2 linked regions of the Arthrobacter crystallopoietes genome follow. The protein of the gene in region 1 interacts with the protein of each later gene in a pairwise test. Links are inferred from orthologs where the notes say so. Each region holds a gene or a part of one and is shown on either strand. Other genes may lie near its edges.

The links.
Region 2: the proteins of J5251_RS14285 (region 1) and topA interact in binary tests that used the Escherichia coli proteins (3 or more experiments, as listed by UniProt). The link is inferred for Arthrobacter crystallopoietes from one-to-one orthologs.

The regions. Positions count from the first base shown.
Region 1 is NZ_CP072014.1:3,112,831-3,124,701, reverse strand. Bases 5,611-8,378 are described here. They hold J5251_RS14285 (YigZ family protein), read left to right. Parts: upstream 5,611-6,538; coding sequence 6,539-7,219; downstream 7,220-8,378. Other genes in these bases: J5251_RS14280 (class I SAM-dependent methyltransferase), read left to right, coding at 7,212-8,339; J5251_RS14290 (AAA family ATPase), read right to left, coding at 5,611-6,406. Also shown: J5251_RS14305 (MFS transporter), read left to right, coding at 1-448; coaE (dephospho-CoA kinase), read right to left, coding at 481-1,692; J5251_RS14295 (FAD-binding oxidoreductase), read right to left, coding at 1,734-3,161; more of J5251_RS14290, read right to left, coding at 3,332-5,610; rpsA (30S ribosomal protein S1), read right to left, coding at 8,420-9,901; J5251_RS14270 (GNAT family N-acetyltransferase), read right to left, coding at 10,094-11,404; J5251_RS14265 (hypothetical protein), read right to left, coding at 11,416-11,871.
Region 2 is NZ_CP072014.1:4,326,573-4,338,924, forward strand. What follows is about bases 2,955-6,203. They hold topA (type I DNA topoisomerase), read right to left. Parts: upstream 5,882-6,203; coding sequence 3,155-5,881; downstream 2,955-3,154. Other genes in these bases: J5251_RS19965 (Ppx/GppA phosphatase family protein), read right to left, coding at 2,955-3,115; J5251_RS19975 (ArsR/SmtB family transcription factor), read right to left, coding at 6,023-6,203. Also shown: J5251_RS19950 (TrkH family potassium uptake protein), read left to right, coding at 1-315; J5251_RS19955 (potassium channel family protein), read left to right, coding at 353-991; proC (pyrroline-5-carboxylate reductase), read right to left, coding at 995-1,849; more of J5251_RS19965, read right to left, coding at 2,090-2,954; more of J5251_RS19975, read right to left, coding at 6,204-6,676; J5251_RS19980 (DUF7059 domain-containing protein), read right to left, coding at 6,751-8,277; J5251_RS19985 (GNAT family N-acetyltransferase), read left to right, coding at 8,381-8,998; J5251_RS19990 (rhodanese-related sulfurtransferase), read right to left, coding at 9,071-9,964; J5251_RS19995 (GNAT family N-acetyltransferase), read left to right, coding at 10,063-10,737; J5251_RS20000 (DEAD/DEAH box helicase), read left to right, coding at 10,836-12,352. UniProt on the Escherichia coli protein: Releases the supercoiling and torsional tension of DNA, which is introduced during the DNA replication and transcription, by transiently cleaving and rejoining one strand of the DNA duplex.

The sequences.
Region 1 (11,871 bases):
CGGCAGGCTTTCCGACAAGGTCGGCCGAAAGCCAATGTGGTGGGCTTCTCTGCTGGGCCTTTTCGTGGCCGCCATTCCGATGTACCTGATCATGCGGATCAACTTCAGCACGGCCCTGATCGGCTTTGCCGTGCTGGGTCTGCTGTACGTACTTCAACTGGCGACGATTTCCGCGACGTTCCCGGCCATGTTCCCCACCCAGGTCCGGTATGCCGGTTTCGCCATTACCTACAACGTGTCAACGGCGCTCTTCGGCGGCACAGCGCCGCTGGTGAACGATCTGCTGATTCAAGCTACCGGCGACACGCTGGTTCCCGCCTACTACATGATGGCGGCCTGCGTCGTCGGCGCCGTTGCGCTGAAGTTCATCCCGGAAACAGCCGGTTGCTCCATCCGCGGCACGGAAATTCCCAGCGTCGAACGGGACCGCGCAGAAGCGGCCCGCTGACGGACCACGGCTGGGTAGCGCGCGGGGCAGCGCTACCCAGCCGCGCTGTCCGGCTGCCAGTGGACACGGCGCATCCATTCCTGCATCGCTGGTTCCGCTACCTCAGCGAACCAGCGTTCCTTATCTTTCGCGTAGCGGCCGGTTGAGCTGTCCTTTGCATGCAGGTTGGCCAGCCGTTCCTTTTCCGCCAAATACTCGTGCGCCATCTGCGGGTTGTCGCGCAGCCAGTCACGGAAGCCGAGCGCGAACCGCCAGCCAGGGGATCCTGTCACCCGAACATGGACGTTTGCGCTCCGCCCCGGGTCCGCATTGCCATGCAGCCGCTTCTCCCAGTCGGCCGGGTCCGGGTGCGACGGTTTGGGGATGTCCCGCCACAGTCCCGGACGACGAGGGAAGCCAGCCGACGCTAAGCTGCCTGCAACGGCGTCGGCTTCAGCCAACGAACGCACGCTGACCTGCAGATCGATGACATCCTTCGCAGGCAGCCCCGGAACAGCGGTGGAACCGATGTGGTCCACCGCCAGAATCCGTTCATTCGCCGATCTGATGCGGTCCGCCAGCCGCTTCGCCTGCTGCGGCCAGTCCGAACGGGGTTCGGCCAGGACGGGCCCGCCGCTGGATGCGGCCACCCGGGCCGCCGCAAGGTTCGCCGCGAAGGGTTCGAGTCGCTCATCCCAGAGGCGGTCCACCCGCGCAAGAATGGCTTCCTGCGATTCCACGTTTTCCAGTACGACGTCGGCCGCGGCCAGGCGCTTGGCATGCGTCGCCTGCGCTGCAATGCGTGCCCGGGCGTCGGCCTCGGCCATGCCGCGGTCAGAGATCATGCGCCGGATCCGGACTTCCTCGGGTGCATCCACCACAAGAACCAAGTGGAACCGCGACCCCTGCCCGGTTTCCACCAGCAGCGGGATGTCCTGAACGACGATTCGTTCCGGCTCGGCATCTGCAACCAGCTGCGCCGAACGTGCACGGACCAGCGGGTGGATGATGGCGTTGAGCTGTTCGCGTTTCGCATGGTCACCGAAAACAGCAGCGCCGAGCGCCGGACGGTCCAGTCCGCCGTCGTCGGTCAGAATCTCTTTCCCGAACGCCTCCACCACGGCCTGCAAGCCGGGCGTCCCCGGTTCGACTACTTCGCGAGCGAGCACGTCGGCATCGATCAGCAGCGCGCCGCGTTCACGCAGCCGCCGCGCCACTAGGGATTTACCCGCGGCAATGCCGCCTGTCAGACCGACCTTAAGCACAGCATCAGTCTAGCCAGACCGCGTGCAAGCTCCGGCTGTTGCTACGCAGCCGCCGCCGGTGAAATGTTCTGGTTGATGTGAAACAGATTCTGCGGATCGTACTTAGCCTTGATCTGTGCCAACCGGTCATAGTTGTCCAGATAGGACGCACGGATACGCTCCTCGCCCTCGCCCATCATGAAATTGATGTAGGCGCCGCCGGCAGTAGTCGGATGCAGCTCCTCCCAATATGCTTTGGCCCAATCGGTGATGAGCTGTGCGTTGGCCGGATCCGGGTCGACACCGACAATGACCCCTGCCCAACCGCCACCACGGTAGGCGAACGCCGTGGCAGTTTCCGGGATGCGTGCCGCGGCGCCGTCGATCGGGTACAGATGCATGGTCGAATGCCCGGTAGGCAGCGACGCGCCGTACTTTTCGTGGATTCCGATCGCTTCGTCTGAAATCTCGTGAACGAAGTCCGCTTTCCAATACCACTGAAGCCCGGGCGGATAGAGTCCGTCGAACGCTGACTGCAGGACGGTGAACGGCATCTCCTGCAAGCCCACTACCAGCGGCGCGCCGAAATCGCGGACGGGTGCCAGGACGTCGTTCGCCTTGTCATGGCTACCGGTGTAGCACCAGACGATGGCACAAGACTTTCGGCCCCAGAGCTCCTCGGGGAACGGCGGTGCCGGCGGAATGGTGATCAGACCGAGCCAGCCGTTGAGTTCCTCCGGCAGGGACGGCAACAGTTCGCGGTACCACCGCATCACAGCGGCGGTGTCTGCCAGGTCATAGAGCACCGGACCGCCGATGATGGTGCCGTTCTCGCCGATATCGTGGCATCGGAAGGTGAAAGAGGTAACGACGCCGAAGTTGCCGCCGCCGCCGCGCAGGGCCCAGAACAGGTCAGCATAATTGTGCTCGTCCGCAGTGACCAGCCGCCCGTCCGCGAGGACCACGTCCGCACTGAGCAGGTTGTCCACGGTAAGCCCGAAGCGGCGCGACAGATAACCGATGCCGCCGCCGAGCGCCAGTCCGCCCACACCGGTGGAGGCGATGAAACCGGTCGGCGTTGCCATGCCGAAGGCGACGGTGGAATGGTCCACGTCGCTCCAGGTGCAGCCGCCGTCCACCCGGACCCTGTGCCCTGCGGGATCGGGCGTCGTGCTTCGCATGGCACCCAGATCGATCACCAGTGCGTGGTTCCAGACGCCCAGTCCGCCGGCATTGTGCCCGCCACCGCGTACCGCCAGTTCCACTCCATGCACTCGCGCAAAATTCACGCACTGCACCACGTCGGCGGCGTCGGCGACTCTGGCTATGGCCGCCGGACGGCGATCGATCATTGCATTGTAAACGGCGCGGGCACCATCGTAGCCGGCATCATCGGGGGTAATGAGAGCGCCCCGCAATTTTGTCGCCAACTCCGCGTAGGGCGGAGCGACGCTGCCGGCTCGACCGGCCGTTTGAGTCATCGTGTTCATCGGAAATTCTCCTCTTGAGCTGCGCCCCGGAAGCCCGGAACTGCCTTGCACGCTCCAGAGTAGGGACGCCGGCGTTCGTTGAGCGTTCGCCCGGAATCATCACGGAAGCCAACAAACCCGCTCGTGCTCTGCGCCGTGTTTTCACCTGCCTAAATCTTCAGGCAATAGCGTTATGCGTCGAGGCGGCCGAGCAAGGCGGAACTTCCCTGGGCTGTTGCAAGCTCCCGAGCCCGCTGCAGCATTTCTCTTGCCTCGGCCGTTCCTGATAGCTTGGCCCGCTGCCTCAGAACTTCGGGAAGCCACCACATGTCATCGCGCTGCTGCCCTGCTGCGAGTGCCGCATCCAGCACGGACCGGGCGGTCTGCCCGTCGCCTGCGTCGGCGAGATTGCCGGCGAGCAGAGAAAGCCAATACGGCATCCGGGCGAACGCGTCCTGGTTCTGCAGCGCGCGGATGCCCGCGCGGATTTGTGCCGTGCCAGAAGCTCCCCCTCTGACCCAACCCTGCAGAATGCGCGCCCACTGCCCGTAGTAGGCGAAATCGTACCGGTGGCAAATCTCCTGCAACTCGGCAACGAGCGGCGCCATCGAGGTTTTGTCGCCTAGCAATTGGTGGAACACTGCGACGTAGGACAACGCCACGGTAAGCGTATAAGGGTGTTCTAAGCTACGGGCGCGGGCAAGAGCTTTTCGGCACAGTTCCGCCGCTTCATTCTCTTCCCCGGCAAGCCAATGCGCATGCGAGGCCCATCCCATGGCGTGGACCTCCAGTTTGGTTCCCAGAATGAAGGAGTATCCGCCCGGGTCATTTTCGTAACAGTGGGCGAAATGCTCCATGGCCTCCCTGGGCCTGCCAAGGCTGAGTGCAGCCCCGGCCACCGCGAAGTGGGCCTGGCCCAACAGGTCCGGGTCTGCTGCTGCCATCCCCAGCGCTCGGTGTCCGATGCGATACGACTCGGCTGTCCCGCCCTGGACGAATCGTGCGGCGAAGAGACCGATCAGGCCGGCCAGCAGAACCTGCGGATGGTGTAATTGCTGGGCCAATTCGGCAGTGCGCTCGAGGGTGGCCAGCAGCTGTCCGGACGAGTAGCCATACAGTGCGGTTTCCGGAGGAGACATGGACCGCAGAACATCCAGTTCGCGTTCGTCACGGTCTTTTCCCGCAGGCAGCTTGGAGATCAGGTCCAAACATCGCCGGAAAAACTTCAGAGCCTCCGCATTAGCGAAGACGCCGGAGGCGGCGTCGGCCGCCCGCCGGAAGAACTGCAACGCCTTATCGGGCCGGGAACCCAGGCTGTACTGCTCAGCTAGTTGCGGAGCAACAACGTCGAGCCGATCCGAGTACAGCAGTTCCAGACCCTGCGCGAGTCTGCGGTGGAGCAGCCAGCGGCGGGCGGGAGTGACATGTTCATAGGCCACCGCACGCAGCAAGTCGTGGGTGAAATCGTATCCGCCGGCACGGGGACCAAGGATACGCATCCGCCACAATTCATCGACAGCATCAACCAGGGTGGCGTCGTCCTGGTCGCAGGCTTCGCCCAGCAGGTCCAGGGTGATGTCCCGGCCGAAGGCAGCGGTCAACCCGGCTATTTCTCGCGCCGTCGCCGACGACTGGCTCAGTCGTTGCCACAAGATGGAACTGAGCTCCGTTGCCGCGCCTTCCCCCTCCGTCCGGTGCGATTCCGGCAGGATGCGAGCGGCCTCAATAATGTACAGGGGATAGCCACCGGTGGCTGCATGGACCAGGGCAGCTTCTTCGGCGGGCAGCCGGCGCTCGCTGAAAGTGCTTGCGAGCAGGCCTGACGCAGCGGCAGACAACGGTTCCAGGGGCAGTTCGGTGACCAGTCCGGCCGCACGCAGGCCCTGCAAAAATGCACGCACCTGCGGTTCGCCGGCGGCCGCTGAGAAGCGCAACGTGGCGGCCACGAGCAAGCCGCTTTGCCCGGCGGAACCCAACAGGTACGACAGCCAGGAGCACGTCTCGGCATCGGACCACTGCAAATCGTCCAGCACCAGGAGCACGGGCCTGCCGGTTCCTGTTACCGCACGGGCCAAGCCCTCGAAGAACCGGTGCCGCTGCCAGGCATCGACCATGGCCCGGCTGCCGGCCTGCTCCTCGCCTTTAATCGGAGCCGATGCAGGCATGGTCCGGTCCGGGAGCAAACGGGCCACTTCCGCCCGCCAGTAGGCAGGCATAGCCATGAGGGAAGAGCGGAACGCATCGTTGCGCAACCAGGCGGCCACTGGCGCCAGTGGTATCCGCCCGGGTGTGCTGAAACACCTGGTCTGGGCCACAAGTCCGCCGGACGTGCGGGCCAGCGCGGCCAGTTCCTCCGACATACGCGTCTTTCCGACCCCGGGGTCTCCCGAGATGAGGAGCAAACCGACCTTCCCGGCTGCGGCCCCCTGCCACGAAGAGTCGAGAATCCTCAGTTCCCGGTGACGACCAACCAGCGGACTGCGCACAGGGCGGGATGACGCAGTTCCGACCCCGGCCGCGCGGAGCAGTCCGCGGCTGTTAAGCACTCGGTCGAAAAGCCGTTGCGTCACCGGGTCCGGACCTACGCCCAGCTCCTGTTCCAGGAGTGCCTCGCAGCGGTGAAAGGTGTGCATTGCGGCAGCACGGTCTCCGAGCTGTGCCTGTACTTCCATCAATTGCCGGTAACCCCTTTCTTCCAAGGGTTCGAGCCGGATCCGTTGCTCTGCCAGCACCGCGGCGCGCCGCGGCTCCTTCAACTCGTTGCAGGCCTCGACCGACTGGTCGTAGAGCAGTACACACTGTTGCTTCAGCTCCTCCCGCGGCTCCAGAATCCAGTCGGCGTAACAGCCCGGCATCAACGTTCCACGGTATTGGTCCTGCGCCTGCTGGGCGTGGCCCAGGAACGCCGGGTAATTGGCCGCCTGCCAGGCCAGCCGCGCCGCGTTGGTCTCGGCTTTGAAGACCTGCACGTCGGTCCAGCAGCCTGCCGTGTCCTGCCAGCTCAGTGTCCCCCCGCGGCTGCCAAGGCATCCGGCATCTCCGATGATCCCCTTCAGGTTGTGCAACTCCCTGCGCAGATTCGTCAGTGCCTGGCTGCTGGTGGAATCCGGCCAGAACAATCCAGCCAGGACCTGTCTCGGCACCTGCGTTCCGGCATGTAACGCCAGATAGGCCAACAGCTCGACCGGACGGGAGACAGGCACCGAGGAACTGCTGCTGACGTCAATGACCAGCCGCTGCTCCCCCAGAAGATACAGTTCCAGCACAGCTGGAAACCTCCCCGATACTCGCCCCGGCTGCCATTTTCCCACCGGCCAAGGCAGGCAGCAACGGTTGGCACCGGCTGAGAGGACCCTTTGTACACGTCTGCGCGGACACCGTCGCGCTAGGCTGGTTGAGTGCATCCTGCCTCCCAGTCCACAGTAACCAGCTATACGACCGTTGCTGGCGAGCACCGGCACGAAATCGAGATCAAGCGTTCCCGCTTCATTACGGTGCTTCGCCGCGTTGAGACCGAGGAAGCCGCCCGGGACCTTGTCGCTGGCCTGCGCAAGGAGTTCCACGATGCCCGGCACCATTGCTCTGCGTTTGTCCTTGGTCCGGATCGCGATGTACAACGTTCCAATGACGACGGCGAGCCCTCCGGTACTGCCGGCCTCCCGATGCTGGAAGCACTGACCAAACGCGAGACAGCGCCCGGGGTGACAGACCTGAGCGACGTTGCGGCCGTCGTCGTACGCTATTTCGGCGGTATCCTGCTTGGCGCCGGCGGTCTGGTGCGCGCCTACTCGGAGTCGGTGTCGCAGGCCGTGGCTTCCACTCGATTAGTGCCGCGGCTGCGCATGCAGCTGTATGCAGTCGCTGCGGAGCACGCCCAAGCCGGCCGGCTCGAGAACGAACTGCGGGCCGCAGGCGTGACCGTGCTCGGCAGCGACTATGGGGAGGCCGGAGTCGATATCAAAGTGGCCCGTGCGGACGAACCCGAGGTGCTGGCCCGCTTCCATGAGCAGCTTGCTTCGCTCACCGCGGGCGGAGAACCAGCCGTGCCGCGTGGCACCGAGTGGGTGGATCTTGCCTGAACTGGACTTGGCTCGCTTGCGCCGCTGGCCCGACGTGGAGGCGGAGAACCTCTACGCGGCGGATGCGGCGGACCGGCTGCTGCTCGACACGGCGGCCCCAGTGTTGGCCGGGTTGCAGGGCAACGAGATCGCCGTGGTCAACGACCATTACGGGGCGCTGACTCTGTCCCTGGCCGCCGCAGGTTTCACGGGACTGCGGGTCCATCAGGATCCACTCTCTGCCGAACAGGCGTTGGCGAACAATGCCCGCGCGCTTGAACTCGAAGGCTTTACCCACCAGGCCATGGGCCGGGAGCTGTTTACGGGCACCCGGCTGGTGCTGATGCAGCTGCCCAGGTCACTGGACGCCCTTGAAGAAACGGCAGCTTTCATCGCCGTCGGGGCGGCGCCCGACGTGACCGTGCTCGCAGGCGGGCGCGACAAACACATGTCGCCCGCCATGAACCAGGTGCTGGGAACGGCATTCTCGTCGGTGAGCGCCGGGCATGGCCGGCAGAAGGCCCGGGTACTGACGGCGGCCGCGCCCCGCGCCGAGGTCAGCACCCGTTTCCCGCTCCAGGAAGTCTACGACGTCGGGCTGCCGGCCCCGATGCGGATCGTCGCCTTCGGCGCTACCTTCGGCGGCGCCAAGCTCGATGTGGGCACCCGGTTCCTGCTTCCGGCGCTGGCGGGTGCCCGAGCTGCCAGGCGGGCCGTGGATCTGGGCTGCGGCAACGGGACGATAGCCGCGTACCTCGCACTCACGCGCCCGGACCTGGCTGTCCTGGCCACGGACCAGTCCTCGTCCGCCGTCGCCTCGGCCCGGGCAACCGCGGAGGCAAACCGTGTCAGCGCGCGCGTGACCGTCCGGCGGGACGATGCCCTGTCCGCCCTCGCTGACTCCTCCGAGGAACTCATTGTGCTCAATCCTCCGTTCCATATCGGGAACGCCGTGCATGCCGGCATCGCCCTGAAGCTGTTCGCCGACGCCGGCCGGGTGCTCGCTCCCGGTGGCGAGCTGTGGACGGTGTGGAACAGCCATCTCGCATACAAGCAGGCTCTGAACCGGCTGGTCGGGCCGACCCGCGAGGTCGCCCGCAACCCGAAGTTCACCGTAACGGTCAGTACCCGCCGGCCCTAGAGGAGGTGTTCGGCAGACAAAAGAACCCCTGTCCGAGGACAGGGGTTCTTTTGTCTGCTTACCCGTTAGGGCAGGCGGAATTAGTTGCCGGTAAGCTTCTCGCGCAGTGCGGCGAGGGCCTCATCCGAAGCGAGCGTTCCGCCACCGGTGCTGGCGGTCTCCGTCTGAGCGGGCTCAGAGGAGTAGCTGGTTGCAGCGGATTCGCCGGTCTCGGAAGTAGCCTGGGTGTCTTCCTGCAGGTGCTGGGCAACCTGCTTCTTGTGCGATTCCCAACGGGACTGGGCATCAGCGTACTGCTGCTCCCAAGCGGCACGCTGGGTCTCGTAACCCTCAAGCCACTCGTTGGACTCCGGATCGAAGCCCTCCGGGTACTTGTAGTTGCCCTCTTCGTCGTACTCGGCAGCCATACCGTACAGGGCCGGGTCGAACTCGGTACCCTCCGGGTCAACGCCCTCGTTGGCCTGCTTGAGGCTGAGGGAGATGCGGCGGCGCTCGAGGTCGATGTCGATGACCTTGACGAACAGCTCGTCGCCAACGGAGACAACCTGCTCGGCCAGCTCAACGTGGCGGACGGCCAGCTCGGAGATGTGGACCAGACCTTCAATGCCGTCTTCAACGCGGACGAACGCACCGAACGGAACCAGCTTGGTGACCTTACCCGGAACAACCTGCCCAAGGGCGTGGGTGCGGGCGAAGGTCTGCCACGGATCTTCCTGGGTGGCCTTCAGCGACAGGGAGACACGCTCGCGGTCCAGGTCGACTTCCAGAACCTCGACGGTGACTTCCTGGCCAACTTCGACAACCTCGGAGGGGTGGTCGATGTGCTTCCAGGACAGCTCGGAGACGTGAACCAGACCGTCGACGCCGCCCAGGTCCACGAATGCACCGAAGTTGACGATGGAGGAAACGACGCCCGGACGGATCTGGCCCTTTTCCAGCTTGTTGAGGAAGGTGGAGCGGACCTCGGACTGGGTCTGCTCGAGCCATGCACGGCGGGAGAGCACCACGTTGTTGCGGTTCTTGTCCAGCTCGATGATTTTGGCTTCGATCTTCTGGCCGATGTACGGAGCCAGGTCGCGCACACGGCGCATCTCGACGAGGGAGGCGGGCAGGAAGCCGCGCAGGCCGATGTCGAGGATAAGACCACCCTTGACGACCTCGATGACGGTACCGGTGACGACGCCGTCCTCTTCCTTGACCTTCTCGATGTCACCCCAGGCACGCTCGTACTGAGCACGCTTCTTGGAGAGAATGAGGCGGCCTTCCTTGTCTTCCTTTGTCAGGACAAGGGCTTCAACCTGATCGCCTACGGCGACAACTTCGCCGGGATCAACGTCGTGCTTGATGGAAAGCTCGCGGGACGGGATGACACCTTCGGTCTTGTAACCGATGTCGAGCAGAACTTCATCGCGGTCAACCTTGACGACGGTACCTTCGACGAGATCACCGTCATTGAAGTACTTGATGGTGGCGTCGACGGCAGCGAGGAAGTCTTCGGCGGTACCAATGTCGTTGATGGCGACCTGAGGGGTACCGGGCTTCTCGGTGGAGGTGATGGTCATGTAGTAGGGGCTCCGATGTGGATAGATTTCTTAGTTCCGGACGGTTTGACTCCACGTTCGGCACCAGCACAAAATAGCTGCAGCCTTGCGGTTTTTGACCGTCCGGAGGTGGACTTTAATAAAAGGGTAGTGCGTACGCATTACGCGCCCGATAAGTCTAGCCGCTTGGGCCAACTGTGGTCAAAGCGCTACTCAGAAGTGCGTGATGCAGTACGGCTGTGCCCTGGTGGTGAAAATCCGCTCAAGCTTTCCGATGGCGTCCTCCGTTGCACCGGGCAGCCTGCCGGCGGCTGCGAGGGTTCCGGCCCTGACGCCGCCGAGGTAGAGCGAACCCAGCACATCGACGTCAACGCTCAGATCCACCGCGTCGTCCGGTGCCAGTGGATGCACCCGTGCCTTTCCGCCGGCGGCCTCCAGCAAGAACCGCCCTGCAGCCAGCCCGAGCGGATCAACAATCTCCAGCGCGAGGCGGCCCTCACCGTCGTAATGACGCGCTTGGAACGCATGGACCGGATCCAGAATACGTAGCCAGAGCACGTCTTCGGCTGATTTGGCCGCGTATCCCCGGCCGTCCTGCAGCGCCCACGGCAACGGATCCTCCACCGGGGCAAGGGACCAGCTGATGCGCTGCACCAGGTCGATGGAGCCCAGATACCGCCACAGTTCCCGGTAGCTTTCCCCGGTGGCTGCTACCAGATCCACGACCTTCATCGTGTACGGTTCCTTGGACCAACCGGCGAACCGGTAGCTCACGTACCCCTGGGGAGTTCGGCTGCTGTCGTAGTGAACGGCCGCCCGGATCGATTTGTCTGGTTCCGGTTTGTCGTGCCCCCATCGGCCCGAGATTCTCTTCGCATAGGCATACTGCCGGGCCACCGAACCTGGAGTACTCGCGTGGAACCGGGCAAAGATCTCGGGCCCGAGCTGCTGCAGGGAGGCCGGGTCCGCCATCTCGACCGTTCCGGCCGGCGGCGTCCGGAGGCCGAAACGCTCCTGGACGTCCACCTCCACCTCGCGGGTAAAAGTTGCTGCCCCGAAACCAAAGCGCCCGTAGATCGTCGCTTCGGATGCGGTGAGTGCGGCGATGCCCAGACCGGAGCGGGCAGCCTGTTCGAGATCGCTGGTGATCAGGCGGCGTAACAGTCCGCGCCGGCGGTGGGTGGGCCGGACCGTCACGGCGGTGATCTGGTGGGCATCGAGCAGGCGGCCGCCGCCGACATTCATGCTGTTGACCATAGTGGCGTACGTGGCCACCGGGATATCGGGACTCCACACGCCGGGGCGGGGCTCGTCGTCGTAAACTCCCCACAACACGCGGTTGTCCGCAGCGTAGCCCTTCGCATATTCGGCTAGGTGCGCCGCATCGGGAGAACTTTCATGGAAACCTGCGTCGACGGCGTCGAACCAGCCTTGGAAGCGGGACGAGGGAATGCCGCCCTCAGTATCCGCTGGGAACTGTTCAATCCGCAGAGTCGAGGATGCGGTAGCCGCGTTGGTGTCCACGGTCTTCGAGCCTAGTGGGCATTCTCGGCTTCCACCAGATCCTGGGACCGTTGCAGCCGCCCCGCGAGGCAATCAGCGATGGCGCCGGCAGCGATGATGCAGCCCAACATCTCCAGACCTTCCTCCAGGATCAACCCCGCGGAGAAGACGTAATCGGGGCCGTTCTGACGGATCCAGCCGTTGAACGCTTCGACACCCAGTGCGCCCGCACCGTAGCAGCCCAGCCCCACGGCGAGGCGCCGTCCCGTTTCCCGCGGCAACGACCGCCCGGCGAAGAACAGCACAATGGCGCCGGCAATCCCAACGACCGCCCCGAGCACGAGCCAGGGGTAGGTCGGGGTGTCCAACCCTGCGGCGAGGAGCGGCCGGGCGAGCCGCTCGTGCAGCCGGGCTGCTTCGTCGAGGCTCAGGTAGGCGGCCGCCGCCGCAATTACTGTCCAGGAGAAGCGTGTCCTGCCGTCCGCAGC
Region 2 (12,352 bases), 1.2 Mb from region 1 along the record:
ATTCCCGAGGGTGCCATGCGCGTGGCGATCTCCGTTATCGTCATGGGAGCTACCTTCGTGGCCGTGGCTGCCGGCATGCTGCTGTCAATGACCGATGAGGACCTGGACCGCATACTGTTCGAAGTCATTTCGGCTTTCGCAACCTGCGGGCTGAGCACCAACCTCAGCGCCGAACTGCCCCCTGAGGGCAAGTACATCCTCTCGGCCCTGATGTTCGCAGGCCGCGTAGGTACTATCACGCTGGCCTCCGCGCTAGCCTTGCGTGAAAGCCGACAATTGTTCCATTATCCGGAAGAGAGGCCGATCATTGGCTGACAAGTCGAACAGCAACCGTCCGGCACACAACGCTCCGGTGCTGGTGGTGGGCCTGGGCCGCTTCGGCGCGGCCACGGCCGAGCAGCTGGTGAAGCAGGGCCGGGAGGTCTTGGCCATCGAGCGCGACCCCGCCCTGGTCCAGAAATGGTCCGGCCAGCTGACCCACATCGTCGAAGCCGACGCCACCAACATCGACGCGCTGCGCCAGCTCGGTGCTCAGGACTTTACGTCCGCCGTCGTCGGTGTGGGTACCTCGATCGAGTCCTCCGTGCTGATCACGGTCAATCTGGTGGATCTGGGTATCGAACACTTGTGGGTCAAGGCCATTACGGCCTCGCACGGCAAGATCCTCACCCGCATCGGCGCCAACCATGTTATCTACCCGGAGGCCGACGCCGGCCGCCGCGCCGCGCACCTGGTGGGCGGACGGATGCTGGACTTCATCGAGTTCGACGACGGTTTTGCGATCGTGAAGATGTACCCGCCGAAGGAGACCCAGGGCTTCACCCTCGGCGAGTCGGGGGTCCGCTCCAAGTACGGCATCACCGTGGTCGGCGTGAAGTCTCCCGGCGAGGATTTCACTTACGCACGGCCCGAGACAAAAGTGTCCAGCCGGGACATGCTTATCGTGTCAGGCCATGTGGATCTGCTCGAGCGGTTCGCGGCGCGGCCGTAGCCCTCAGGCGAGTTCGCGGGAAATCTCCGCTGCGCGCTCCGCAGCCGCACGTGCACCGGCGGCAATGATATCCGGCAACCCAGCCTCGTCGAAGGCGGCGATAGCGCGTTCGGTGGTGCCGTTAGGGCTGGTGACCGCCTTGCGCAGCGCCACGGGGTCCGCCCCCTCCTGGGCCAGCATAGCGCCGGCGCCGGCAACCGTATCGCGGGCCAGAGCCATGGCCAGCTCCGGATCAAGGCCAAGCTTCACGCCTGCTTGCGCCATGGCTTCGGCAAGGTAGAAGGCGTAGGCCGGGCCCGATCCGCTGACGGCGGAAACGGCGTCGAGGTTCCCTTCCGGAACGATGACCGTGGTGCCTGCCCCGGAGAACACCGCGGCTGCCGCCGCCAGCTGATCCTCGGTAACGTTGCTGCCGGCCGAAAGCCCGACGGCACCCCGGCCCACCTTTAGCGGTGTGTTGGGCATTGTGCGCACGAGCGGCTGGCCCTCGGGCAGCGCGGCCTCCATAGTGGCGATCGTGACCGCGGCCGCAACGCTGAGGACCACGGTTTGCGGCGACAGGGCGGACGCGATGCTGCGGCACAAGTCGACGATGCCGACCGGCTTAACCCCCAGCACCACCAGCGCGGCACTCTCCACCGCCTTGAGATTGGCCTGCGCGTCCTCGGTTTCGGCCAGCACGGTCAAACCCTCGTAGCGGCTGCGCAGTTCTTCCGCCCGCTCGCTCCGGCGGACCGTCGCGGTCACATTCGCCGCAGGAGTGCCGGCGGCCAACAGGCCCGCGAGCACCGCTTCGTTCATGGAACCGCATCCCAGAAAGACGATCCGGCCGGTGGTTTCAGTAGTCTGCGCAGTCATGTTGCCATTGAATCACGCAGCCGCCGGCCCCGGCATGTTTCTGTGTCGGGACCGATTCACAGTCTTTTCCCAGCATCTTAAAGGCGATATCCCAACAAGGAAACCTACCTTAATTACTACCTCATGAAGGTGCGAGTGATTATGGACCGGGTCTCCTGGTCCGGTGCCGGCAATACCCGCGGATGTCTCCCCCAACCGTCCGCAGGCTGTGCCGGCACCTTCTCTTTAACCAGCAGCTGGCTAAGGTATCGCTCTGTCCAGCCTTTCGACCGCCGGAGCAGGTTCCAGTGCCTTCTGGACGAGGGCAGTCCCCACAGGGCGCACCGGTGCATCGCTGTCGTACAGCAGATGGTCGAAGCGCTTGAGGATGAGTCCTTCGCGCAGGGCCCACGGGCAGATCACCATCGAGCTGATGTTGAACATCTCCATCGCCGCCTCCGCGACCAGTGCCCCGGCCAGGAGCTGCGGGGCGCGGACCAGTGAAACCCCGGGCAGGTTGGCCCGGTCGCTGGCCGGCATCGCGGAAAGCCTCTGGGTCCAGAGGGAAAGATCCTCGCGGCGTAGTTCGCGCCGGATGTAGGGTCCGGCCGCGGACGGAGCTGCTCCTGTAATGCGGGCCAGGGACCTGAACGTTTTGGAAGTGCCGGCGACGAGATCCGGGAACCCCGCGCCGTCGAACTCTTGAACGGCCGGCGCAAGGGTTTCCCTGATGTAGTGCCGCAGGTCCTTGACGCTGCCGGCACTGGGCGGATCGGATGGCAGCCAGTCACGGGTCAGCCGTCCGGCGCCAAGCGGAACCGATGCCGCCACATCCGGTTGTTCATCATGTCCGATGGCCATTTCGAAAGAGCCGCCGCCGATGTCCAGATCCAGAATGGTGCCGGCGCCCCATCCGTACCAGCGCCTGACCGCGACCAGGGTCAGCGCCGCTTCCTGCGGGCCGGTCAGTTCCTGCAGGGCGACGTTGGTTTCAGCCTGCACGCGGGCCAGCACGGCGTCGCCGTTGGCAGCCTCCCGGATAGCGGACGTGCAGAAAGCCAGCATGTCCTCGGCGCTGTGCTGGCCGGCGAATGCCCACGCCTCCCGGATGAACCCGATCAGCTCCTGCTGGCCGTCCTCGTTGATGTTCCCCTCGCCATCCAGATAGGCCACCAGCGATAGCGGCCGCTTGTGCGAGGCAAACGGAACGGGCCTGGCGCCCGGATGGGCGTCGACCAGTAACAGGTGGACGGTGTTCGAACCGATATCGAGGACGCCTAGACGCATGCTCTTATTATGTCGGCTGAAAGCACGGCTGTTTGTCCCTTACTTCTTGGCCGTGGCCTTGCGCCGGGCGGCGGGCTTTTTGGCCGGACCCTTGGCACGCTTTTCGGCCAGCAGTTCAATGGCCTGGTCGCGGGTCAGCTCCTCGATGCTCATCGAACGGGGCACCGTAATATTGGTCGCGCCATCGGTAATGTACGGACCGAAACGGCCGTCCTTAACCACGATGTTCTTCTCCGAGACGGGATCCGTGCCGAACTCGGCTAAGGGCGGCGCAGCGGTCCGGCCGCCGCGCTGCTTCGGCTGGGAGTAGATCTCCAGCGCCTGCTCCAGCGTCATGGTGAAGATCTCGTCTTCCGAACCGATGGAACGCGAGTCCGTACCCTTCTTCAGGTACGGGCCGAAGCGGCCGTTCTGCACGGTGATCTCGTTGCCTTCGGCATCCGTACCCAGCACCCTGGGCAGGCTCATCAGCTTCAAGGCGTCTTCCAGCGTGACAGTCTCCACCGTCATGGACTTGAAGAGGGAACCGGTGCGCGGCTTGACTTTGACCGGTTTCTTCGGCGGCTTGGGCTTGCCGTTCTTGTAGTACTCCACAGGCTGGTTCGCGAGCTCCTCGGCCGTGGGCTCCGGAATGATCTCGGTGACATAGGCGCCGTAACGGCCCTCCCGGGCCACAATGGTCCGGCCCGTCTCCGGATCCTGCCCCAGTTCTCGTTCGCCCGGGCCCTGGTTATCCATCAGTTCCACGGCCTTTTCGGCGGTCAGCTCGTCCGGTGCGAGATCGTCCGGAACGTTTGCACGCTGCGGGTCGGCCAGCTCTCCGGTCTCCGGATCGAGCACGGCGGCGCGCTCCAGGTAGGGGCCGAACTTGCCCACGCGCAGGGTGATTCCTTCGGCGATTTCGATCGAGTTGATCTCCCGGGGATCGATTTCGCCCAGGTCGTTGACGATGGTGTTCAGGCCCGTTTCCTTGCGGTCCCCGTAGTAAAACCCGTCGAGCCAGTCCACCCGGCTCGCCTCGCCGCGGGCGATGCGGTCCAGGTCCTCTTCGAGCGCGGCCGTGAAGTCATAGTCCACGTAGTCGCGGAAGTGCTCTTCCAGCAAGCGGACCACGGAGAACGCGATCCAGCTAGGAACCAGAGCTGAGCCGCGGGTGCTGACATAGCCGCGGTCCATGATGGTGGAAATGGTAGCCGCGTAGGTGGACGGCCGGCCGATGCCACGCTCTTCCAGCGTCTTGATCAGCGAGGCTTCGGTGTAGCGCGGCGGGGCGGAGGTTTCGTGTCCGACGGCGGCAACGTCCTGGGCCTTCAGCGCGTCCTTTTCGGCGAGCTGCGGCAGGCGGCCGGTGGCCGCGTCGTCGTCCTCATCGCGGGCTGCGTCCTTGCCTTCCTCGTAGGCGGCCATGAAGCCGGGGAAGGTGATGACGGTACCGGAAGCGGAGAAGACCGCGTCCCGGCCGTCCGGAGCAACGGCGCCCAGGCGAACGGTGGAGGTCGAGCCCTTTGCGTCCGCCATCTGGGAGGCAACGGTGCGCTTCCAGATCAGTTCATAGAGCTTGTATTCGTCGCTGCTGAGTTGGCTGCGGACCTGGCCCGGGGTACGGAAGGAGTCGCCGGCAGGACGGATGGCCTCGTGGGCTTCCTGCGCGTTCTTGTCCTTGCCCTTGTAGACGCGGCGGGCATCCGGTACGTACTCCGGGCCGTACAGCTCCGAGGCCTGGCGGCGTGCCGCGTTGACGGCCTGGTCGCTCAGCGCCGGCGAATCGGTACGCATATACGTGATGTAGCCGTTTTCGTACAGGCGTTGGGCCACCTGCATGGTGATCCGGGCCGAGAAACGCAGCTTGCGGGCAGATTCCTGCTGCAGCGTCGAGGTAGTGAACGGCGCGGCGGGGCGCCGGGTGTACGGCTTGTTCTCCACCGAACGGACGGCGAACTCCGCGGTGCGCAGACCGTTGGCGAGGGACGAAGCAGCCGCCTCATCGAGGTGCACCGCGGACTTGGCGGTGAGCACACCGGCGTCGTTGAAGTCTTTTCCGGTAGCCACGCGGGAGCCGTCAAGCGAAACGAGCTTCGCCTTGAACGCGCCGCCCTTGGCAGCATCCTCGGGTTCGACCGTGGCCAGCAGATCCCAGTAGGACGCGGAGCGAAAGGCCATGCGCTCACGTTCGCGCTCGACTACCAGGCGGGTGGCCACGGACTGGACGCGCCCGGCAGAGAGCCCGGCCTTGACCTTGCGCCACAGCACCGGGGACAGTTCGTAGCCGAAGAGCCGGTCCACAATGCGGCGCGTTTCCTGCGCGTCCACCAGATCGGTGTCCACATCGCGCATTTCCTGCAGGGCACGCTGGATGGCTTCGCGGGTAATTTCGGGGAAGGTCAGCCGGTGGACCGGGACCTTGGGCTTGAGCACCTCAAGCAGGTGCCACGCGATGGCCTCGCCCTCGCGGTCACCGTCAGTTGCGAGGTAGAGCTCGTCGGCGTCCTTGAGCAGGCTCTTGAGTTCGGCGACTTTTTTCTTCTTGTCCGCAGAAACCACGTAGTAAGGTTCGAAGTTTTTCTCGACATCGACGGCGAATTTGCCCACCGAAGTCTTCTTCAGCTCGGCCGGCAGGTCCGACGGCTGCGGCAGGTCCCGGATGTGGCCCATTGAGGCCGTGACCTCAAAACCCTCGCCGAGATACCCGGCAATAGTCTTGCCCTTGGCAGGAGACTCGACAATGACGAGTTTCATACCGGTTTTTTCGCGGGCCTTGGGTGGCACGATTCTCCTACGTCAATTGCTGTGGCGGTGCGGCAGATGCATCCTGTCCCCGAAGTATCCGGGACAGCTGCCAGCTCTAGGTTAGCCCCAAGAATGGCACAACGAAGAAAATCGGGTGCAGGCACGGGGCCGGCGGGAGCTCTACGCGTCGTCGATATCCCCGGGCAGGAAAGAGAATACGTAGTACAGCTTTTGGGCGTCTTCGCCCCGGTTTTCGGGATTTGTGGTGGGGCTGAACTCGAGCAGGATCTCGCCGATCCGGCGGCCCAGATCCGCGCGTTGCTCCTCTGTCAGATAAAAGCGGCCGGTGCTCAGCGCGGCGAGGTGGCCCTCCTGGCGCCAGGTGTCCGGGTTCGGCGCCTGTTTGTCCCGCTTGACGTACTTGGAGAGGCGCTGGCGCAGGTCGTTGAGCTCAACATCGACGACGCCGAGGGTTGCCGCCCGGCTGTCCGCCACCGAGGTGACATCCAGCCGTCCCGCGGCTGCCTGCCAGTGCCGCTCCCGGCCGTCGCCCTGGTTGGCGCTGCGCTTGACGAAGCCCCACTTCTCCAAGGCCCGCAAGTGGTAGCTCATGGCACTCGGCGTTAGTCCGTGCCGCTGCGCCAGCTCGGTGGCCGTGGCCGGCTGCTGCGTATCGAATAGTTCCTCGATAACTTTCAGGCGCACCGCATGGGCGAGCGCCCGGATGGCCCTCGCATCTGAAATGTTGACCCGGTCCCCCGAGCCCGCCGGCGCCCCGGCTCCGGAAATTTCGCCGGGCGCTGGGTCGGTAAATGGCGCTGCACCTTTGGTCATGGAAGGTAAGTCTAGTGCCCTTCAGAGCGCGGCAGTGAGCCGGTTCACTTGCGAAATGGCAACGATTGAGGCACCTACGCCGCGGCAGGAACGAGGAAGCCGTCCGCCACGAGATTGCGCACCTCGGAGGTGAGCTGTTCGGAGAATTCCGCGTCCGGCCTCTCCAGCAGGGCTGCGAGCGCAGCCACCAGCTGGCCGACTGTCAGTTCACCGTCGCTGGCGGAGACGAAGCCCGCCAGCTCGGAACTCATCAAATTGGTGCGGCGGAAGCCCGCTCCTTGCCGCAGCAGGATCACGCCCGGATGCTCTGCCCCCGGGCGCTGATGGCGTTCCTCCGTGACGTCCTCGGCTGGCTGCAGCCGCTGGTCCGCGAAGTCCTCCGCGTGTGCCTCGAGCCAATCGTGCCGGTGGACGGCGGCGGCCAGATGCGGCCCGATGGGCTGCTCGATCGCGTAGCCGATTTCCTCGAACCTGCGCAGCCGGGCGGCGCTTTCGCTGCGCCGCAGCCAGATCATGCCGAACCCCACGCTCTCCACATCACGGGAAGCGAAATCTTCCAGATACGCTGCATAGGAACGGCCGTAGAGACCCGGATCCCGGTTTTCCGAAGCGTCCCGCAGCCACGTCTGTGCATACGACGACGGAGTGAGTTGTTCGCGCTGGATCACCCAAGCCTCGGTTTTCGGATCGAGCCAGACTTCGAGCCGGTCATGCCAGGAACCGGCACCGGCCGGAATCTCCCAGTTTCCCAGCATCTGCGCCATCCCGCCTGTGTCCAGCGCCGAGGGCAGGCGGCGGACCAGCGTGGAGACAATGTCGTCGCCGGGCAGTCCGCCGTCACGGTACGTGAACTGCTCCTCATCGGCAGTCTCCTCGGTGCGCGGCGTGATGACGAACGGCGGATTGCTCACGACCTGCCCGAAGTGCTCGCCAGCCACCGGGTCGAGCAGGCTGCCCAGCCGGAGGCTGACCCGCTCGGCAAGGTTCTGCGGATCCAGATCCAGTGCGCCCGCGTTCAGCAGCAGGTTGAAGCGGGTAAAGGCCAAGGCGCGTTCCGAGATGTCCGTGGCCGTCACATGCCGCGCGTGGCCCAGCAGGTGGAAAAGCTGGATGCCGCAGCCCGTGCCCAGATCCAGCGCACGTTCCACCGGCGCGCGGACAGTCAACTGCGCCAGCGTCAGCGAGGCCTGCCCGATCCCAAGCACGTGGTCCCGCCGCAGCACCCCGGGTGCCTGGTGCGCACCCAGGTCGCTGGCCACCCACAGCTGCGTTTCGTCGAACGCATACGGCCGGAGGTCAACGGCGGGACGGAAGCGTCCGCCGTCGTTGTTGATCAGCCCCAGTGCCAGCAGCCCTTCGGGCGTGACGGCGGGAAAGGCCGATGTAAGCTGGTCGCGTTCCAGCGTCCCGCCCAGAAGCCACAAACGTACGACGGCGGCCAACGGCTTGGACCTGGCAGCGTCAAGTTCGCGATCGGTTACCAGCTGGGCCGGAATCAACTGGTCCCGGTCCAAGGCCTCGTAGGCTTCGTCGCCCAGCAATTGCTGGACCCCGTCCACCGTGTAATCCAGCGCCGTCAGGTCCTTGGCCAGGGCAGCCATCAGCTGCAGATCCGTACTCTGCGGGGCGTCCGGAATGTTGCCGGTATTGAACTCAGTCACGCCTCAAAGTCTAGGCGCGGAGCAGGAATGGTTAAATGGGCGCATGCTTGTTACCACCACCTATCTGGAGCAGACTGCGCCCGAGCAGCTGGTTCCGGGATCGCGCCCGCTGGCGCCGGGTACCCGGATCGAACAGGTCCGCAGCATCAGTCCCGAGTTCAGCAAGTTCCTCTACCGGTCTGTCGGCAGCGGCTGGAACTGGTCGGATCGCCTTGCGTTGACGCGCGCCCAGTGGGACGAAGTACTGCGCACTCCGGGTTCCGAGACCTGGGTGCTATTGGTGGAAGGCGCCCCGGCCGGCTACGTGGAACTGATGGGGCGTCCCGGCGCGGCGGGCACCGAAGTAGAGATCGTGTACTTCGGGCTCTTCCCGGAGTTCATCGGTGAAGGGTTCGGCGGCGCGCTGCTGACGGAAGGGATCCAGCAGGCGTGGCAACTGGACGCCCGGTGGGAACGCTTTGCACCCGTCAGCAGGGTATGGGTCCACACCTGCTCGCTGGACGGGCCGTCGGCGCTGGCCAACTACCAGGCGCGCGGCCTGCGGATCTTCAAGACCGAAGAAGAGGTCACCGAGCCGCAGGACGCCTCCGGCGGGCTGTGGCCCGAAGCCGGGCCAATGGAATCCACCGGTTCCGCCCGCGAGCTACCTGTGGAGGCCTAGCAGCCGGCACTCAAGCCTGTCCCGGACGCAGCGCGGGAGCTGGAACCGGCGCCGAAACCGGCCGCCTCTCTCTTAGGCGGCGCAGCCGTCCGGGCAGCGGAGGGTCTCGGGGTTCGACGCACACTCGGTGCAATACAGGGTGAGGTTGCGGCAGCTCGGATTCGAGCAGTTCTCAAACTTGTTCGTTGCACCTTGGCAGCGGACGCATTCGCCGATGGTCTTCGCTTCGGGCGTGAACTCCATGTGCATGCGCTTGTCGAAGACATAGAGCGAGCCTTCCCACAACCCGGCGTCCCCGAATGTCTCGCCGTAGCGGACGATGCCGCCCTTCATTTGGTAAACCTCCTGGAAACCGCGGTTGACCATGAGCGAGGACAGCACTTCGCAGCGGATGCCACCGGTGCAGTACGTCACCACGGGCTTGTCCTTGAGGTCATCGTATTTGCCGGATTCCAGCTCTTTGATGAAGTCGTGGGTGGTGGCGACATCCGGGACTATGGCGTCCTTGAACTTGCCGATCTGCGCCTCGAACGCGTTGCGGCCGTCAAAGAAGACCACATCCTCGCCAGCCTGCTTCTTGGCCTCGACCAGCTCGTGCAGTTCTTCCGGCCTCAGGTGCGTCCCGCCGCCGACCACGCCGTTCTCGTCGACCTTGAGCTCTCCTGGTGCGCCGAAGGACACGATTTCGTCACGGACCTTTACGCTCAGCTTCGGGAAGTCCTCGGCACCACCTTCCGACCATTTGATGTCCATCTTCTTGAACGCCGGATACTCGCGGGTGGCCTTCACATACTGCTTGACCGCACCGATTTCCCCGCCGACGGTACCGTTGATGCCGTCCGCGGAGATCAGGATCCTGCCCCGCAGTCCCAGTTTTTCGCAAAGGGCACGCTGCCACAGCCGTACCGCTTCGGGGTCCGGCAAGGGGGTGAACGCGTAATAAAGCACAATTCGGTTTACAGCCACGTATTTAAGGGTAAGCGCAGATGGCAAACCGGTTATTGTGACCTTGTTGTCATCTACTTCGGATGCCGCCCACGCTGTTGGTTCGGTACTGTCTACCTATGGGCCTCGATTTCACCGCAGACGTACCTGATAACTTGCTCCCGGCGTGGGTTGCCGGCTGGTCAGCCTGCCGCGGCTATTCCCCGGCTCGCGAAGCCGGGCATCCGGCCATCGTGCTCGCCGACAAGACGGGCGACTGGGAGTTCTTTGCCTATGAGCCCGGCGACGAGGAGTTCGCGGATCTCGCCAGGAATACGCTCGAATCGCCCAAGCGCATGCTCACCGTACTGACCCGTGATCCGCAGCGCTACCATATGCTGGCGCCGCAGCACGGGCTGAGGGTCCATCACAGCGACCAGTCCATGATGGTCACCGACATGTCCGAACAGGACGCCGAGGATCCCTGGTACCGGGACCCCGATTTCAAGACGTTCATCGATCGGGACGGCAACGTGCACCGCGCCCGCGTCATGTACGGCGAGGAGGAAGCGGCCCACGGCGTGATGGCTGTGGTGGATGGTGTCGCGGTCTTCGACCACATCGAGACCCATGACAACTTTCGCCGCCGCGGCCTAGCCACCCACATCATGCGCGCCCTGGCGGCTTCAGCGTTCGAGCATCTAGTGGAAACTGGCTTGCTGATCGCCTCGCATGACGGCCGCATGCTGTACCAGCACTTGGGCTGGGACACGGTGTGCGATGTCCTGATCCTCAAGCCCTCGGACGCCGCTTAGCCCCACCGCTGACAAGTACGCCCTGCCTTCCTTCCTGGTGGCGGCTGCTCGGGTGGGCAGCGGCGCCGTCTGCTTCCGGCAGGTGACACAATATTCGGGTGGCACTGCATGATTCCCTGATCCCCCTGCTCGGCTCCGGTCCGGACCCCGAACAGCTCATGCACGTCCGCGAATTGCCTGCCCGGGACGCCATCCACGAACCCTGGCCCGATTGGGCCCACTCGGATGTCGTCAATGCCTATGCCACCGTGGGCATGCACCAGCCGTGGCGGCACCAGGTCCTCGCCGCGGAAGCGGCCCATGCCGGCCGCCACACAATCATTGCCACAGGTACCGCGTCCGGGAAGTCGCTGGCGTATCAGCTCCCGGCGCTGGACTCGATCCACCGTACGTCGCTGGAGGACCAAACCAGGCTGGAACCCACGGGATCCGTCGCGTTGTATCTGGCTCCAACCAAAGCGCTCGCCGCAGACCAACTGTCCGCCATCAAATCCCTCAAACTGCCGACGGTGCGGGCCGAAACGTACGACGGCGACACGGATCCCGGTGCCCGCCGCTGGATCCGCGACCACGCCAATTTCGTCCTGGCGAATCCGGACATGCTCCACTTTGGCATTTTGCCGAACCACACCTGGTGGGCCAGGTTCTTCCGCCGACTCAAGTACGTCATCATCGATGAAGCCCACAGTTACCGCGGCGTTTTCGGTTCACATGTGGCCAATCTGATGCGCCGGTTGCGTCGGATCTGCGCCAGCTACGGCGCCGACCCTGTCTTCATCGGCGCCTCCGCCACGTCGTCCGATCCGGCCTCTTCCTTTGGTCGGCTGATCGGTGCCGACGCCGACGCTGTGACGACGGACTGTTCGCCCCACGGCGCCACCACTGTAGCGTTCTGGGAGCCCCAACTAACGGAGCTCAAGGGCGAAAACGGCGCCCGTGAACGACGGACCGTAGTAGCCGAAACCGCCGATTTGCTAGCCAATCTTGTCTCCGCACGCGTCCGGACCATCGCCTTCATCAAGTCACGGCGCGGGGCGGAAACTATCTCCAGCATTACCAAAAGGCTCTTGGAAGAGGTCCATCCGTCGCTGCCCGGACGGATCGCTGCCTACCGCTCCGGCTATCTGCCCGAGGAACGCAGGGAACTTGAAAACAAGCTCCGGTCTGGTCAGTTGCTTGGCGTTTCGAGTACTTCCGCGCTGGAACTAGGTATCGATATTTCCGGGTTGGATGCGGTACTGGTCGCAGGCTGGCCCGGCACGCGGGCCTCGCTGTTCCAACAGATCGGACGGGCAGGCAGGGCGGGGCAGGATGCCGTGGCAGCGTTCGTGGCCAGTGATGATCCGCTCGACACTTACCTCGTGCACCATCCTGAAGCGGTTTTCGACGTCTCCGTCGAAGCCACCGTGTTCGACCCGTCAAATCCCTACGTCCTCGGGCCGCATCTCTGTTCGGCGGCCCAGGAGCTGCCGCTGACTCCGGCAGAGCTGGGGCTCTTCGGTCCCACCGCCGAATCCCTGCTGGATAGCCTCACGGCGGACGGTTATCTGCGGCGTCGTCCTGCAGGCTGGTATTGGACACACGCCGAAAGCGCAGCGTCCCTGGTTAACCTCCG